One region of the Caballeronia sp. Lep1P3 genome, then DNA from elsewhere that is predicted to be linked to it. Evidence: predicted binding sites of a transcription regulator. Region 1 holds the regulator's gene; the other holds the start of a gene.
What was found. The regulator HrcA, encoded in region 1, represses chaperone genes, less so after heat shock. The targets are predictions, from matches to a motif close to TTAGCACTCNNNNNNNNNGAGTGCTAA.
Positions count from the first base shown of each region.

Region 1 (8,614 bases):
GCCGGTCGCGGACGACGAGCGCGCGCTGCTCGCGTCGTCGCTCGGCTTCGCGGACTACGCCGCGCTGATGGCGACGCTCGACGCGCACCGCGAGTTCGTCGAGCAGCAGTTCGACGCGATCTTCGCCGACAAGGTGAGCGGCGAGAACGGCTGCGGCGTCGCGGAGGATTCGGCGGCGTCGTGGATCTGGAGCAGCGCGCTCGCCGACGATTCCGCGCAGGACGAACTCGCCGCGCGCCTCTCGGAGCTTGGGTTCGCGGACCCGTCGCCGGTGCTCGCGCGGCTCACCGCCGTGTGGAATTCGTCGCGCTATGCCGGCTTGCCGGAGCGAAGCCGCGGGCGCTTCGACATCGTCGCGCAGCGGGCGCTCGAAGCGGTGCAGTCCATCGACTCGGCGCGCCGTGGCGACACCATCGCGCGTCTTTTCGATCTGCTCGAAGCGACGGCGAAGCGCGGCGCGTATCTGGCGTTGCTCACGGAATATCCGGCGGCGCTCGACCGCGTGCTGTCGGTGCTCTCGGGGTCGCGCTGGGCGGCGGGCTATCTGATTCGCCACCCGCAATTGCTCGACGAATTGCTCGATGAAGAGGCCATTTCCAGCCCGTTCGACTGGCAGGAATTCAAGCGCTCCCTGCGCGCGCGTCTTGCCGCCGCCGAGGACGCCGAGCATCAGATGGACTTGCTGCGGCACGCGCATCAGGCCGAAGTGTTCCGCATTCTGCTGATCGATCTCGCCGGGCGGCTGACGGTGGAGCATGTCAGCGACCGCCTGTCAGAACTCGCGGACGCGGTGCTCGACGTGACGGTCGAAACCGTGTGGAAGCAGTTCCCCAAGCGCCATCGCGAGACGCCGCGCTTTTCGGTCATCGCATATGGGAAGCTGGGCGGCAAGGAACTGGGCTATGCGTCCGACCTCGATCTCATCTTTCTTTACGACGACCCGGACGACGCCGCCTCCGATATCTACGCGCTCTTCGCGCGCCGCCTCATCACCTGGCTCACGACGGCGACGGGCGCGGGCACGCTCTTCGACGTGGACTTGCGGCTGCGTCCGAACGGCGAATCCGGCTTGCTCGTGACGAATCTCGACTCGTTTCGCCGCTATCAACTGCGCGAGGGCGACGCGGCGAACACCGCGTGGGTGTGGGAGCATCAGGCGCTTTCGCGGGCGCGTTTCAGCGCGGGCGATGCCGGCATCGGCGCGCAATTCGAAGCGATCCGCGCCGACGTGCTCGTCATGGAGCGCGATGCGGCGTCGCTTGCACGCGAGATCGTCGCGATGCGCGAACGCGTGGCGGCGGGGCACCCGAATCGCACCGAACTCTTCGATCTCAAGCACGATCGCGGCGGCATGGTCGATATCGAATTCATCGTGCAGTACTGGGTGTTGCTGCATGCGCGGGAGCATCGCGCGTTCTTGCGCAATGCCGGGAACATCACGCTCCTGAAGATTGCGGCGCAAAGCGGGCTGATTTCCAGCGACGGCGCCGAGGAAATCGGCGCGGCCTACCGGCATTACCGGAAGCTGCAGCACACGCTGCGGCTCGACGGCATGGAGAAGGCGCGCGTCGCGCCGGCTGTCGTGCGACGCGAGCGCGAGGCGGTGACGGGTCTGTGGAGGCGCGTATTCGGCGGCGAGGCGTGAGCCGCGCCGCAACGCCTACGCGGCGAGCATTTCCTTCGCGTGTTTGCGCGTGGTCGCGGTGATTTCCAGACCGCCGAGCATGCGCGCGACTTCCTCGATGCGTTTCGACTTGTCGAGCGGCGTGACGGTGCTGACCGTGCCGCCGGCATCGTCGGAAGACTTCGCCACCTGAAAATGCCGGTCGCCGCGCGCGGCCACTTGCGGCAAATGCGTGACGCACAACACCTGACGGTCGCGCCCGAGTTGATGCAGCAGCCGCCCGACCACTTCCGCGACGCCGCCGCCGATGCCGGTGTCCACTTCGTCGAAGATCAGCGTGGGCGTTGGGCTCGCGGTGCTCGCGATCACGGCGAGCGCCAAGCTGATGCGCGCCAGTTCGCCGCCCGAAGCCACTTTCGCGAGCGGACGCAGCGCGACACCCGCGTGACCGGCGACCCTGAACTCGATTTGCTCCAGCCCGTTCGCGCCGCCTTCCTCGAGCGGCACGAGCGCGACTTCGAAGCTGCCGCCCGCCATCGACAATTCCTGCATGCCTCCGGTGACGGCTTGCGACAGCGCTTTCGCCGCCTTCGCGCGCGCCTTCGAAAGCACCTGCGCTTGCGCCAGATACGCCTTCTTCGCTTTGTCGGCGGCGGCGTTGAGCGCGTCGAGATCGGCGGCGGCGTCGAGTTCGGCAAGCTGACGGCGGCGCAACTCGTGTTCTTCCGGCAGCGATTCCGGTTGAAGGCGGAACTTGCGCGCGGTCGAGTGCAGTTGATCCATGCGCCTTTCGACTTGCGCGAGCCGATCGGGATCGAGTTCGAGCCGCTGCGCGTAATGCGACAGCGAATATGACGCTTCCTGCAGCTGAATTTCGGCGGGTTCGAGCGAGGCGAGCACGTCCCCGAGCGCCGGGTCCATATCCGCGAGGCCGCGCACCTTCGAAATGATCGCGCCGAGCTTGGAGATCATCGCGTCGTCGGATTCGGAAAGGGCGGCAAGCGCGCTTTGCACGCCGTCGATGAGACTTGCCGAATGCGAGAGCCGATGATGCTCCGCGCTCACTTCCTCCCATTCGCCCGGCTGCGGCGCGAGCTTGTCGAATTCGCTCAATTGCCACGCGAGCCGCTCGCGTTCGAGCTGCAGTTCGCGGTCGCGGCTCTGCGCGGCTTCGACGGCCTGCTGCGCCTCGCGCCACGCACGCCATGCGCGATTGACGGCGCTCGCCGTATCGACGAGGCCCGCGTGCGTGTCGAAGAGTTCGCGTTGGGCGTCCGGCCGCATCAATAACTGATGCGCATGCTGGCCGTGAATATCGACGAGCATTTCGCCCACTTCGCGCAACTGCGCGAGCGTGGCCGGCGTGCCGTTGATGAACGCGCGCGAGCGTCCGCCCGAATCGATCACGCGGCGCAGCATGACCGTGTCGCCGTCCTGCGAGAGCGCGTGATCTTCGAGCCAGCGGACGACCTGCGCATACGTGGAAAACTCTGCGGTGATGTCCGCGCGTGCCTCGCCGGTGCGCACGACGCTCGCATCGGCGCGCGCGCCGAGCGTGAGGGCGAGGGCGTCGATTAGGATCGACTTGCCCGCGCCGGTTTCACCCGAAAAGACCGTGAAGCCCGAATCGAATTCGATGTCGAGCGCGGCGACGATGACGAAGTCTCGAATGGAGAGATGACGGAGCATGGACGCTTCGGAAGGGTTCGGCTAGGTTGTGCGGGTCAGACGGACGAGTCCTGCGAAGGATGCTCGTTCCAGTGCAGTTTCTTGCGCAGCGTGGCGTAGGTGCTGTAGCCGACCGGATGCAGCACCGGCACGGTATGACGCGAGCGCCGCACCTCGATCGCGTCGTTCAGTTCGACGGCGGTGAACGATTGCATGTCGAAGTTCACGTTCACGTCGCGCCCGCCGATGATCTGAATGGTGACTTTCGAATCGTCGGGCAGAACGATCGGACGGTTCGAGAGCGAATGCGGCGCAATCGGCACGAGCACGAAGCCCTGCAATTGCGGATGCAGAATCGGCCCTGTGGACGACAGCGCGTAAGCGGTGGAGCCGGTCGGCGTCGCGACGATCAGCCCGTCCGAGCGCTGGTTGTACATGAAGTGGCCGTCCACCGAGACGCGCAGCTCCGCCATGCCGGAAAAGCCGCTGCGATTCACGACGACATCGTTGAAGGCGAGCGCGTGGTAGATCGGCTTGTCGTTGCGCACGATGCGCGCTTCGAGCAGCGTGCGCTCCTCGCGTTCGAACTGGCCCGCGAGCATCTGCGGCACGCGTTCGCGCATTTCCTTGAGCGGGATGTCCGTGATGAAGCCGAGCCGCCCGTGGTTCACGCCGATGAGCGGCGTCCTGTACGGCGCGAGCTGGCGGCCGACGCCGAGCATGGTGCCGTCGCCGCCGAGCACGACGGCGACATCCGCGCGCGCCCCGATCTCGGCGATGGACAACGCCGGGTATTCCGTCACGCCGACGTCTTTCGCGGTGCCGGCTTCGAACACGACGTCGAAGCCCTGGTTCGCAATGTGCTCCGCGAGCGATCGTAGCGGCGCCTCGATACCGGGCGTGTTGGTTCGCCCGACAAGGGCAACGGTCTTGAATTGGCCAATTTCCATGCCGGCATTACACCATAGGTCGAATGCGAAAAGAACGGTTGCGGCGGGCGGCGAGCCGCGTCTGGTTTATCGCTAGAATGGAGCGGACATCGAGCGGTCCGCGCGATCGGCAAGCGGCGCGAGGCTCCCCGAAACGGCTCGAACGAGCGGCCGCGCCCTGACACGTTGCGTTAAAATTTGCCCATGCTAGACCCTCGTGCACAAACCCTCCTGAAAACGTTGATCGAGCGCTACATCGCCGAAGGTCAGCCGGTCGGTTCGCGCACGTTATCACGCCACTCCGGTCTCGAACTCAGTCCCGCCACCATCCGCAACGTGATGTCGGACCTCGAGGACCTGGGCCTCGTCGCCAGTCCGCATACGTCGGCGGGGCGCATTCCCACGCCGCGCGGCTACCGGCTCTTCGTCGACACGATGCTCACCGTCGAGGCGCCGCAGGACGAGGCGATGACCACCGCCGTCAAGACGCGGCTGCAGGGCCAGGAGCCGCAGAAGATTGTCGCGGCGGCGGCGAGCGTGCTGTCGAGCCTGTCGTCGTTCGCGGGTGTGATCCTCACGCCCCGGCGCAGCCACATGTTCAAGCAGATCGAGTTCATGAGGCTGTCGGACAAGCGCATTCTGCTCATCATCGTGACGCCCGAGGGCGACGTCCAGAACCGCATGATGGCGACGCAGCGCGACTACACGCCCGGGCAGCTCACCGAAGCCTCCAATTACATCAACGCGCATTTCGCGGGCCTGTCCTTCGACGAAGTGCGCCGCCGGCTGCGCGAGGAAATCGACCAGATTCGCGGCGACATGACCACGCTGATGCAGGCGGCCGTCGTCGCGAGCACCGCCGAAACCGATCCGGGCGAGACCGTGCTCATTTCCGGCGAGCGCAATCTGCTGGAAGTGGCGGACCTTTCGTCCGACATGGCGCGGCTGCGCAAGCTCTTCGACCTCTTCGACCAGAAGACGAGCCTGCTGCAATTGCTGGACGTGTCGAGCCACGCGCAGGGCGTGCAAATCTTCATCGGCGGCGAGTCGAATCTCGTGCCGATAGAAGAGATGAGCGTCGTCACCGCGCCGTATGAAGTGAATGGAAAGATCGTCGGCACGCTCGGCGTGATCGGCCCGACGCGCATGGCGTACAACCGCGTCATTCCCATCGTCGATATCACCGCGCGCCTCCTTTCGATGTCGCTCAGCCAGCAGTAGCGCAGGCCTGCGGGCATCTTGCCGCGCGGTCCGGCCGCGCGCCACTAGGCCGTTCGGCCGATGATGCGCGCAGAAACGCGCCGCTATAATGGCCTTCACCTTTCGATGACTTCCGGCCGCCTTGCCCTATGCGTTTCGACCTCGAGTTGCCCTCGCAGCCCAGCGCTTCGCATCGCGTCGCAGTGCTGCTGATCAACCTCGGCACGCCGGACGCGCCCACGCCGCGGGCGGTGCGCAAGTATCTGACGCAGTTCCTGTCCGATCCGCGTGTCGTCGAAATTCCGGCTTTGATATGGCAAGTCATCTTGCGCGGCGCGATTCTTCCGTTTCGCGCTCGCGCATCTGCCAGGAAGTACGCGCAGGTCTGGATGGCGGAAGGCTCGCCGCTGCGCGTCTATACGGAGCGGCAGGTCGAGGCGTTGCGGCGGCTTTTCGCGGCGAATGATTATCAGGTGATCGTCGATTACGCGATGCGCTACGGTACGCCCGGCATCGGCGCGATGCTCAATCAACTGAAGCTCGAAGGCGCCGAGCGCATTCTGCTTCTGCCGATGTATCCGCAGTACTCGTCGTCGACCACGGCCACCGCCTTCGACGACGCCTTCACCGCGCTCAAGCGCGTGCGCAATCAGCCGGAAATTCGCACCATTCGCCATTACGCGGATCATCCGGCGTACATCGCGGCGCTCGCGGAACAGGTGCGCGAGTATTGGCGGCTGCACGGTCAGCCCGATTTCGCCGCCGGCGACAAACTCGTTTTGAGCTTTCACGGCGTGCCCAAGCGCACGATGGACCTGGGCGATCCTTACCACGACCAATGTCAGCTGACGGGATCGCTCCTCGCGTCGGCGCTCGGGCTCACGCCGGTGGAATGCCGCGTGACGTTTCAGTCGCGCTTTGGCCGCGCGGAATGGCTCCAGCCGTACACCGCGCCGACGCTCGCGGAACTCGGCGCGGGCGGCGTCGCGCGCGTGGACGTGTTCTGCCCCGGCTTCACGGCGGACTGCCTGGAGACGATCGAGGAAATCGGCATGGAAGTGCGCGATGAGTTTCTGAAGGCGGGCGGCAAGCATTTTCACCGCATTCCGTGCCTGAACGCGTCGCCGGCGTGGATCAAGGCGATCGGCGAGATCGCGGCACAACATCTGCAAGGATGGCCGGTGCAGGCCGCGCAACCGGCAACGGTCGCGGCCTGAATTTCGGCCCTGTCTGCCAAGCTGCAAGAGATTCACGATGAACTACAAGATTTCGACGGAACCCGGCGCGCGTCTGCGCATCGACAAGTGGTTATGGGCGGCGCGTTTCTTCAAGACGCGGTCGCTTGCGAGCGATGCGGTCGAAAAAGGCCGCGTGAAAATCGGTGGCGCGAACGTGAAACCGTCGAAGGACGTGCGCGTGGGCGATATCGTCGAGATCGATATCGAGCGGATCGTGTGGCAAGTGCAAGTGCTCCGAATCTGCGATGTGCGCGGCCCCGCGCCGGTCGCGCAGACGCTCTATTCCGAAACCGACGAAGGGCGCACGAAGCGGCTCGCCGAAGCGGAGCGGCGCAAGACCTACCGCGAGCCGGCGGCCGGCATGCAAGGCAGGCCGACGAAGCGGGACCGCCGCGTCATCGACAAATTTTCAGGTTCGGATTGAAGAATTCTTCGACTGTCGCGTGAACGCCGCCGTACTCGGTGGTACGGGCGGTCAGTGCGCCGGACATGCAGATGGTGGTGGTTCCCGCGACGAGTACCAGGGCGACCACCGCGATGACAAAGGTCAGTTTCATGGCACCCCCGCGAGCGGGCTGGGCGGTCGGAGGACCGCACGAGGATCAGGAAACGGGCAAGGCGTAAGCGGTTTGAAGCATTCGTAGGATTAGGGTTAACGTGTCTCCTGCGGTGCTTCTTCGAAGTGTAGGCGAGCGGCCGCATTCCCTCAATCTCATTTCGTTCGATGCGACGAAACGTCCGTTACCGCGTATTTCCCGCAACGCACCGATGGCACACTGGACGCGCAAATTTCGTCGGACAAAGCCTTGAAAACGTGTCCGTAGCCCCAATTTCGGCGGCTAGTGCGAGAAGCGTGGCGACCGGAACCGGGCGAGCGCTTCGTATCCCATCCACTCACAGCAATAACATTCAGCGACATGGAAAACACGCAAGAGAATTCAGCGAGCCAGAACGCGACGCCCGCCGACGAAAACGCGCGCCAGGCCGCCGACCTGAATCAGGCAACCACGCAAGCCGCTGCCGCTGAAGCGCCGTCGGCCGCCGACGCCGCGCCGCAAGCCGCGTCGAACGCCACTGAAACCGCGCTCGCCGAGGCGCAGGCCAAGGCCGCCGCGCTGCAGGAGGAATTTCTGCGCGCGAAGGCGGAAACCGAGAACGTGCGCCGTCGCGGTCAGGAAGACGTGGCGAAGGCCCACAAGTTCGCCATCGAGAGCTTCGCGGAGAATCTGCTGCCGGTGCTCGACAGCCTCGAAGCCGCGCTCGCCGATCAGTCGACCGATCTTGCGAAGGTGCGCGAAGGCGTCGAACTGACGCTGCGCCAATTGACCGGCGCGCTGGAAAAAGGCCGCGTCGTCGCGCTGAACCCGGTCGGCGAGAAGTTCGACCCGCATCGCCATCAGGCCATCTCGATGGTTCCGGCCGATCAGGAGCCGAACACGGTCGTCACCGTGCTGCAAAAAGGCTACATCATCGCCGATCGCGTGCTGCGTCCGGCGCTTGTCACGGTCGCCGCACCGAAGTAAATCCGCGAGGCGCGCGCTCATGGCCAACCTGCCCGTCGATTCCACCGCGTTCGCCGTCTTCGGCATGCAGGAGCTGGACGCGGCCGGTTTCGACGCCGGCCTCGCGTCGGCGGGCGACGAGCTGGCCGTCGTGTTCTTCTGGGGCCTCGACTGTTTCAATTGCGAAATCGCGAAAAAGGCGATGCTCGCGCAGCCGGAAGCCATCCGCGCGCTCGGGCTGAAGTGGTTTCACAGCAACGTCTACGAGCACCGCGAGCTTGGCCGCCGCTTCCTGCTGCACGGCGTGCCGACATGGTTTTTCTTTCACCGCGGCAAGCGGCTCGGCCGCGCGACCGGCTGGCACGGCCTCGCGCAGTTCGAGGCGGCTGTCGCGGCGGCGCGCGCCAAGATTCGCGCAGCGTGAAAGCAAGTCTGACGAGCGAGGCGCGCGAA
Region 1 covers NZ_CP084265.1:2,662,757-2,671,370, reverse strand. Annotated here, with positions in the region: gene glnE (bifunctional [glutamate--ammonia ligase]-adenylyl-L-tyrosine phosphorylase/[glutamate--ammonia-ligase] adenylyltransferase) at 1-1,645, shown strand, start outside; gene recN (DNA repair protein RecN) at 1,661-3,313, opposite strand; gene LDZ27_RS12490 (NAD kinase) at 3,349-4,242, opposite strand; gene hrcA (heat-inducible transcriptional repressor HrcA) at 4,426-5,442, shown strand; gene hemH (ferrochelatase) at 5,571-6,638, shown strand; gene LDZ27_RS12475 (RNA-binding S4 domain-containing protein) at 6,676-7,083, shown strand; gene LDZ27_RS12470 (hypothetical protein) at 7,055-7,216, opposite strand; gene grpE (nucleotide exchange factor GrpE) at 7,577-8,182, shown strand; gene LDZ27_RS12460 (thioredoxin family protein) at 8,202-8,585, shown strand.

Region 2 (8,614 bases), 170 kb from region 1:
AACGCGAGGGTCACATGCACGCTGCTTCGCGCACGTTCACGTTGGTCGCAGGCGTCACCGTCGCCGGTGCGCAATGGGATCGCGCGCGTGTCGGCGCATCGGACGCATCGCGCCGCAGCCGGCCAGCCGCCGGCCACGGCCGCTCTCGCAGACGCTACGCAAACCGTCCTACGAGAGACCGACGATCATGATGCCGAGCCCCGCCGCGAAATACCGTCCGTTCCCGCAAGTCCGTCTGCAAGGCCGCCGCTGGCCGAACCGCACGATCGAGAAAGCGCCCGTCTGGATGAGCACCGATCTGCGCGACGGCAATCAGTCGCTGATCGAGCCGATGAGCATTGCCGCCAAGCTCGAATTCTTCGAGATGCTGGTCGCGACGGGGTTCAAGGAAATCGAGGTGGGGTTCCCGTCGGCATCGCAGACGGATTTCGACTTCGTTCGCACGCTGATCGACGAGAAGCGCATTCCCGATGACGTGACCATCGAAGTGCTCGTGCAGTCGCGCCGCGAGCTGATCGAGCGCACGTTCCAGGCGGTCGAAGGCGCGGGCAAGGTGATCGTGCATCTGTACAACGCGATCGCGCCGTCGTTCCGACGGATCGTCTTCAATCAGTCGAAAGAAGAGGTGAAGGCGCTCGCCGTCGAAGGCACGCGCATCATCAAGGAATGCGCGGCGGCGCGGCCCGGCACGCGCTGGACTTACCAGTATTCGCCCGAGACGTTCAGCATGACGGAGTTGCCGTTCGCGCGCGAAGTCTGCGATGCCGTCGCGCAAATGTGGCGTCCGACGCCCGATCACAAGATGATCGTGAACCTGCCCGCGACGGTCGAAGCGGCGACGCCCAATGTGTTCGCCGACCAGATCGAGTGGATGGACCGCAATCTCGGCTTTCGCGACAGCATCGTGTTGTCGGTGCATCCGCATAACGATCGCGGCACGGCGGTCGCCGCGGCCGAGCTGGCGCTGCTCGCGGGCGCCGAACGCGTCGAAGGGTGTCTCTTCGGCAACGGCGAGCGCACGGGCAATGTCGATCTCGTGACGCTCGCGCTGAATCTCTACACGCAAGGCGTCGATCCCGGCCTCGATTTCTCGGACATTGATGCGGTGCGCCGCGTCGTCGAGCGCTGCAATCGGCTTCCGGTGCATCCGCGCCATCCGTATGCCGGCGATCTCGTATTCACCGCGTTTTCCGGTTCGCATCAGGACGCGATCCGCAAGGGGTTCGCGCAGCGCGTGCCCGGCACGCCGTGGGACGTGCCGTACTTGCCCATCGATCCCGCCGATCTCGGCCGCAGCTACGACGCCGTGATTCGCGTGAACAGTCAGTCCGGCAAGGGCGGCGCGACGTATCTGCTCGAGCGCGGGCTCGGCTTTACGCCGCCACGCCGCGTGCAGATCGAGTTCAGCCACGCGGTGCAGGCGCTCGCCGACGCATCCGGCGAGGAAATCACCGGCGACGCGATCTGCGCCCTCTTCAAGCGCGAATATTTCGATGCGGGCGGTGAGGTTTCGCGCGTCGATGCGTCGACGCTCTCGGCGTTCGGACGGCGCATCGCGATGCCTTCTGCATCGAACGTCGCGAGCGAGGAGCACTACGCGCAGGCGGCGGCCTCGTGTCTCGATGTGGGCGCGGGCGTGAGCTGGTTCGAATCGACGCTGACGGCGAGCGGCGATACGGCGGTGTTCGTCGGCTGCCGCTTCGGCGACGAACCGACGCGCTTCGGCGTCGCGGTGCACGCGAATCCGGCGCTCGCGATCGTCGATGCGGTGGTGAGCGCGGTCAATCGCTCGAAGCGGATCGTGGAGAACCGGCGGCAGGACGAGGCGGTGGAAGCCTGACGCGACAGCCTGCGCCCGGCGGCGCGCGTCATTCGAGCGCGACGCGTGTCGCCTGCAGAGCGAGCAGCAGCCATTGGCCGTCGGTCTGAACGTGAATGGCCGTGTAAGCGATTGGAAACAGCAGCGCGCCGTTCTTCGATTCCATCTCGATCAGCACGCGTCCCGCGACGAGGCAACCGTCGCGGCCGGCTGGAATCACGTCCTGCGACTGGATCTCGATCTGGCGGTAGCGGCGGCGGCCCGCCGTGATGGCGTCGATGAACTGACGCTTGGTTTCGCGCTTGCCGTTGGTGTGGACGTAGCTGACGTTCTCGGCCAGCAACGCTTCGAGCGTCGCGCCGTCGCCTTCCACCATCGCACGGAAACGGTCGCGCTCGAGGCCGCGGATGGCCTCCAGGGTCTTTGCCGGCATCTGTCGGTTCCCCTTGCGTCGAGGAACCGATGCGCCGGCGCCTCGTCAGAAGTTGTATTGCAGATATAGCTGGCTGAAATTTATACCAGGATTGGGCTCTTTGATACTCGCGTTCGAGAGATGCTGGAAGCGGAATCCGGCCTGATAATTCTGTTTCTCGCCGAAGATCGCGCCGACGCCGACCATGTCCGCGAACTGGAACGCCGACGACACCGTGAAGTTCTCGGTGATGCGCGCGTGCGAAAGCAGCCGCACGCCCACGCCCGCCTCGACGAACGGCCGGATATAGCCGGAACTCTTCACGAAGCGCAGGACCGGCGTGACGCCGAATTCCCAGACGTTCGGATTGACCGCGTTGCTTTCCTTCGTGTGCCAATAGGCGACGTGGCCTTCGCCAAGCAACGTGAAGTGGAACCCGCCGATCTCCCACCACGTCAGATCCGGGTCCCAGACGACGCCGAGGTCGGCTTTCTTGAAGTCGTGGTTCGCCACGCCGCCGGCTATCTGGAGGCCGAAGCGGTCGGCGTGCGCCGCCGCCGAAGCGAGGCCGAGCGAAAGCGCAATTGCGCCGCGAGACAACAAACTGCGCCAGAGAGCTTTGTTTTTCTGCATGAGCGCCCCATTTATGGGTTGTGTTGCACGTCCGCCGAGCGGTGGTTCGGCGCATTGTATTTCGACTGACAGATATTTGCACAATCGCCCTTTCTCGACGCATTTAATTGAATTATTGCGCGCCGCCACGAACAAAACGGTAATTCGTTCGAATTTATCGGGCACTTCGGTAAGTTCGACATCATCGACCGCGCTTCGCGCCTATCAATCTCACAAAGTCGATAGCTTTGTGGGAACTCTCACATTTCGTTGCCCTCTAACACTTAGCACTCACTTGACGGGAGTGCTAATATCGTGACTGGCCTGTTGTCGCCGTTCGGCAGCAGGCGATACGTTGAAAAGGAGCTTATGAGCGTGACCAATGCGATGACCCTTCCGAATGTTGTAGGCGCGGCACCTGCCAAGGCATCTTCGGCAGGCGCGCTGACGTACGCACAGTCGTCGATGCTGACCGGTCAGATCGGCAACATCGATTCCTATATACAAGCAGTGAACCGCATTCCGATGCTGTCGCCGGCAGAGGAACGTCAGTACGCCACCGAATATCGCGAACACGGCAGCCTGTACGCGGCGCAGCAACTGGTGCTGTCGCACCTGCGTCTCGTCGTGTCGATCGCCCGCAATTATCTGGGCTACGGCCTGCCGCACGCGGACCTGATCCAGGAAGGCAATATCGGTCTGATGAAGGCCGTGAAGCGCTTCGACCCGGAGCAAAACGTGCGCCTCGTGTCCTACGCGATGCACTGGATCAAGGCCGAGATTCACGAGTACATCCTGCGCAACTGGCGCATGGTGAAGGTCGCGACGACCAAGGCGCAGCGCAAGCTGTTCTTCAACCTGCGCAGCCACAAGACCGGTCACGCGGCGTTCACGCCGGGCGAGATCGAAGGTCTCGCGAGCGAGCTGAACGTGAAGCGCGAGGAAGTCGCGGAGATGGAAACGCGTCTGTCCGGCGGCGACATCGCGCTGGAAGGCCAGGTCGAGGACGGCGAGGAAGCGTTCGCGCCTATCGCCTATCTCGCGGACTCGCATAACGAGCCGACGAACGTGATCGCCTCGCGCCAGTTCGACAAGCTGCAAAGCGACGGCCTCTCGACCGCGCTCGAATCGCTCGACGAACGCAGCCGCCGCATCATCAAGGCGCGCTGGCTGGATGTCGAAGACGACGGCTCGGGCGGCAAGACGCTGCACGAACTGGCCGACGAATTCGGCGTGTCGGCGGAGCGCATTCGCCAGATCGAGGCGAGCGCGATGAAGAAGATGCGCACCGCGCTGCACGACTACGCGTAACGCTTCAGGCAAGACTTAGCAGGAACCTTCGAGCCCCGCTGTCGAAAGACAGCGGGGTTTTTCTTTGCCCGCCGCGTGCGGAAAAGAAAAACGGCGCCCGAAGGCGCCGTTTCTGCATGAACGACCGCTCGGCCGGATCAGGCCGGCATCGGTGCCGCGCCGCCGCCGTTGCCGGACAGCCGCGTGGCCATCTGAGCCGCATAACGCTGCGCCGCCGAACCCACGACGATGTGGAACGTATCCGCCGATACCCACGCCACATCCAGTTGCGACAGGCGCTGCTTATCGACCGCCGAAGGGTCGCGCACGACCACGCGCAGGCGCGTCTGCGCCACGGCATCGAGGGAAGCGACGTTCGTCGCGCCGCCGAAAACGGCGAGCCAGCGCAGCGGGTCCGGATCGAGCGGGCCGGCGGTCTGATCGACGGCGCCTGCCGCCGCCACCGTGGGCTGCGCCGGAGCCGACGAAGCCGGCGTCGCGCCGCGCGTCGACGAATGCTCGAGTTCGCCGCGAATTTCATCGGCGATCAAGTCCGCTTCCGGTCCGATGATGACCTGCACGTTCGTCTTGCCGCGCTTGAGCACGCCGCGCGCGCCGATAGTCTTCAACTGCGGCTCGGACACGGCGTCGGTATCCGCCACCGAAAGACGCAGACGCGTGGTGCAGGCATCGACGAGCGTCAGGTTCGACGCGCCGCCCAGCGCCGCGATGTACTTCGCCGCGCGCGTGTTCGCCGCTGCCGGCGCGTAACCACCGGCAACGCCCGGAACACCGACCGGCGTGGCGTCGGTTTGCGCGTCGGTGGTGGCCGGCTCGCGGCCCGGCGTCGCCATGTTGAACTTGCGGATGAAGAAGCGGAACAGGCCGTAATACACGATGCCGTACACGAGACCGATCGGAATCGCGAGCCAGCCGCGCTGCGACAAGCCGTAGTTCAGCACGTAGTCGATCGCGCCCGCCGAGAACGTGAAGCCCAGGTGAATGCCGAGCGCCGAGCAGATCGCGAGCGACAGGCCCGTCAGCACCGCGTGAATGCCGTACAGCACCGGCGCGAGGAACATGAAGCTGTATTCGATCGGCTCGGTCACGCCCGTCAGGAACGCGGTCAGCGCCATCGAGAACAGCAGGCCGCCGACGACCGCGCGGCGCTCCTTCGGCGCTTCGTGGAACATCGCGAGGCATGCGGCCGGCAAGCCGAACATCATGATCGGGAAGAAGCCGGTCATGAAGCCGCCCGCCGTCTTGTCGCCGGCGAAGAAGCGATGCAGGTCGCCGTGCACGACCGCGCCGCCGTCCGGAGGCGTGAACGAGCCGAACACGAACCACGCGAGCGAATTGATGATGTGATGCAGGCCCGTCACGAGCAGAATCCGGTTCAGCACGCCGAACACGAACGTGCCGATCGCGCCGGCAGTGGTGAGCCAGGTGCCGGCTGCGTCGATGGCCGCCTGAATCGGCTGCCAGACGTAGCCGAACACGATGCCGAGCACGAGACACACGACGCCCGTGACGATCGGCACGAAACGCTTACCGCCGAAGAACGCCAGATATTCGGGCAGCTTGATGTCTTTGTAGCGGTTATAGAGATAGCCCGCGACCATACCGGCGACGATCCCCGACAGCACGCCCATGTTGAGCTTGTCGTTGATGTCCTTCATCACGGCGGTTTCGATCAGATAGCCGATCGCGCCGGCGAGACCCGCCGTGCCGTTGTTGTCCTTCGCGAAGCCGACCGCCACGCCGATCGCGAACAAGAGCGGCAGGTTCGAGAAGATGGCGTCGCCGGCGTCGGCGATCATCTTGATGTTGAAGACATCGGGCTGGCCTAAACGCAGCAGCAGGCCGGCCACCGGCAATACGGCAATCGGCAGCATCAGGGCGCGGCCTAGGCGCTGCATTTTTGCAAACGGGTTGGCGTCCATCGGGTTCTCCAAAAGATATAGGTCTTGTCGTTGCTGCTCGGGGTGGTGTTACGGTTTTGCGTCTCGCCTGCGTGATTAGTCGAGCGGCCAGATTTCGCGGCTGGCCGCCCTGACTGCCTGCGCCGATTCGAGCGCGAGCACGTCTTTCGCGCGCTGACGGCAAAGCTGGTAATCGAGATTGCGCACGCGCGCCTTGATGCTCGGCACGGCGACCGGATCGACCGACAGCTCGGTCACGCCGAGGCCGACGAGCAGCGGCACCGCGAGCGGATCGCCGCCGAGCGCGCCGCAGACGCCGACCCACTTGCCGTGCTTCTCCGCGCCCTGCACCGTCGCCTCGATGAGCCGCAGCACGGCCGGATGCAGGCCGTCGGACTGCGCGGCGAGATCGGGCTGGCAGCGGTCCATCGCGAGCGTGTACTGCGTGAGATCGTTCGTGCCGATCGAGAAGAAATCCGCGTACTTGGCAAGCTGGTCGGCGAGCATCGCGGCGGACGGCACTTCGATCATCACGCCGACTTCGACGGGATCGGTGCGGCCCGCTTCGCGCGCCAGTTCGTCGATGCGCGCGCGCAGGCGTTGCAATTCGCCCGCGTCCGTCACCATCGGCAGAAGAATTCGCACGGCGCCCGCCGGCTTCACGGCGAGCAGGCCGCGCAACTGGTCGTCGAGCAGATCGGGGCGCACCTGCGCGAGGCGGATGCCGCGCAAGCCGAGCGCCGGGTTTTCCTCGGGCGGCAGCGTCAGATAATCGACTTCCTTGTCCGCGCCGACGTCCAGCGTGCGGATGATCGCGCTGCGTCCGGCGAGCGCCTCCACGATCTCCTGATAGCTCGACGCGTGTTCGGCCACGCTCGGCGCGGCCTGGCGGTGAATGAAGAGCAGTTCGGTGCGCAGCAAGCCGACCGCGTCCGCGCCGTTTTCGACGGCGGCTTTCGCGTCGTCGAGCGTCGCGATGTTCGCCGCGATTTCGACGTGGCGGCCATCGCGCGTCGCCGCCGCCTGCTGCGACATCTTGCGGTTGGCCTCGCGCACGCCCGCGAGACGCTCGCGCTCGTGGCGCGCGCGTTCCACGTCGAGTGCGGTCGGCGCGTGTTCGAGCCGGCCCGCCGATGCGTCGACGACCACTTGCGTATCGTCGGGAATCGCATGCAGCGCATCGCCGATCGCGACGAGCGCCGGAATGCCGGTTTGACGCGCGATGATCGCCGCATGCGACGTCCCGCCGCCGCGCGACATCACGATCGCCGTCACGCGCGTGCGGTCGATGGACGCGAGATCGGACGGCGTGAATTCGGTCGCCGCGAGCACGGCTTCGTCCGGCAGCGCGCGCGCCGCCGTGTTCTTGAGCCCGAGCGCGCGCAGCACGCGCTTTTCGATGTCGCGCAGGTCGGCGGCGCGTTCGGCGAGCAGCGCGTCCTTCACGTTGGCGAGCAGCGCGATCTGCGCGCGGATCGCCTCGCGCCACGCGAAGCCCGCGCTCTTGCCGAGGCTGATGAGATCGCGCGCGGCATCGACGAGCGTCGGGTCTTCGAGCAGCACGCGATGCACCGCGAAGATGCCCGCTTCGCCCACCGCGCCGCGCTGCGAAGCGGTCCGCACGGTGTCTTCCAGTTCGGCGTCCACTTGCGCGATCGCGCGGTCGAGCGCACGGCTTTCCGCCGCCGACGCGCCGCTCGCCTGTTCGGGCGGCACGATTTCCTGGTCGTCCCAGCGCACCAGCTTTCCGACCGCGATGCCCGGCGCGGCACAAACGCCCGCGAGCGTGTTCGGCGGCAGCGGCTGTGCCGATGCGCGCGCAGCCGCAACCGGCGCAGGCGACTTTTCGCGCGCGGGCGTCTCTTCCACTTCGCCTTGCGCGGCGCGCAGCAATTCGGTGGCGACGGCATCGACCGCTTCCTGCGCCTGTGCGCCGATGCCGACGAGTTCGATGGTCGCGCCTTCGCCCGCGCCGAGACCCAGCAGGCCGACGACGCTTTCCACCGGCGCCTTGCGGCCTTCGAAGCGCACTTCGACCTTGGCGTCGAGGCCGCGCGCCGCTTCGCGCGCACGCGCCGCCGGGCGCGCATGCAAACCGCCCGAGTGCGCGAGCGTGACGCTGCGCCGCGCTTCGGTCATCACGTTCGACGACGAGCGCGCCGCCTGCGCCGCCGCGCCGTCTTTCGCGCGCAGCACCAGCATGCGCGCGCCCGCCTTGAGCACGCCGCGGCCGGGGCGCTCGGCGACATCGAACGCATCGCCGTTGGCGACCGCGATCACCGAGACGAGGCTCGGCGCGTTCTGGGCGACGAAGTCGGCGTTGAATTCGATGAGCGGGTCGCCCGCGCGCACGCTCGCGCCCTGCTCGACCATCGGCGCAAAGCCCTTGCCGCCAAGCTCGACGGTGTCGATGCCGATGTGCACGAGAATTTCCGCGCCCTCCGCCGTGCGCAGCGTGACCGCGTGATGCGTGCGCGCGAGATGCGTAACGGTGCCGTCGCACGGAGAAAGCAGCACGTTATCGAGCGGATCGATGCCGATGCCGTCGCCGAACATGCC
Region 2 covers NZ_CP084265.1:2,830,417-2,839,030, forward strand. Annotated here, with positions in the region: gene leuA (2-isopropylmalate synthase) at 188-1,840, shown strand; gene LDZ27_RS13250 (nuclear transport factor 2 family protein) at 1,869-2,252, opposite strand; gene LDZ27_RS13255 (acyloxyacyl hydrolase) at 2,298-2,864, opposite strand; gene rpoH (RNA polymerase sigma factor RpoH) at 3,219-4,154, shown strand; gene nagE (N-acetylglucosamine-specific PTS transporter subunit IIBC) at 4,292-6,076, opposite strand; gene ptsP (phosphoenolpyruvate--protein phosphotransferase) at 6,152-8,614, opposite strand, start outside.
Region 2: the regulator HrcA is predicted to act here: its motif matches at 3,128-3,154, upstream of rpoH (RNA polymerase sigma factor RpoH).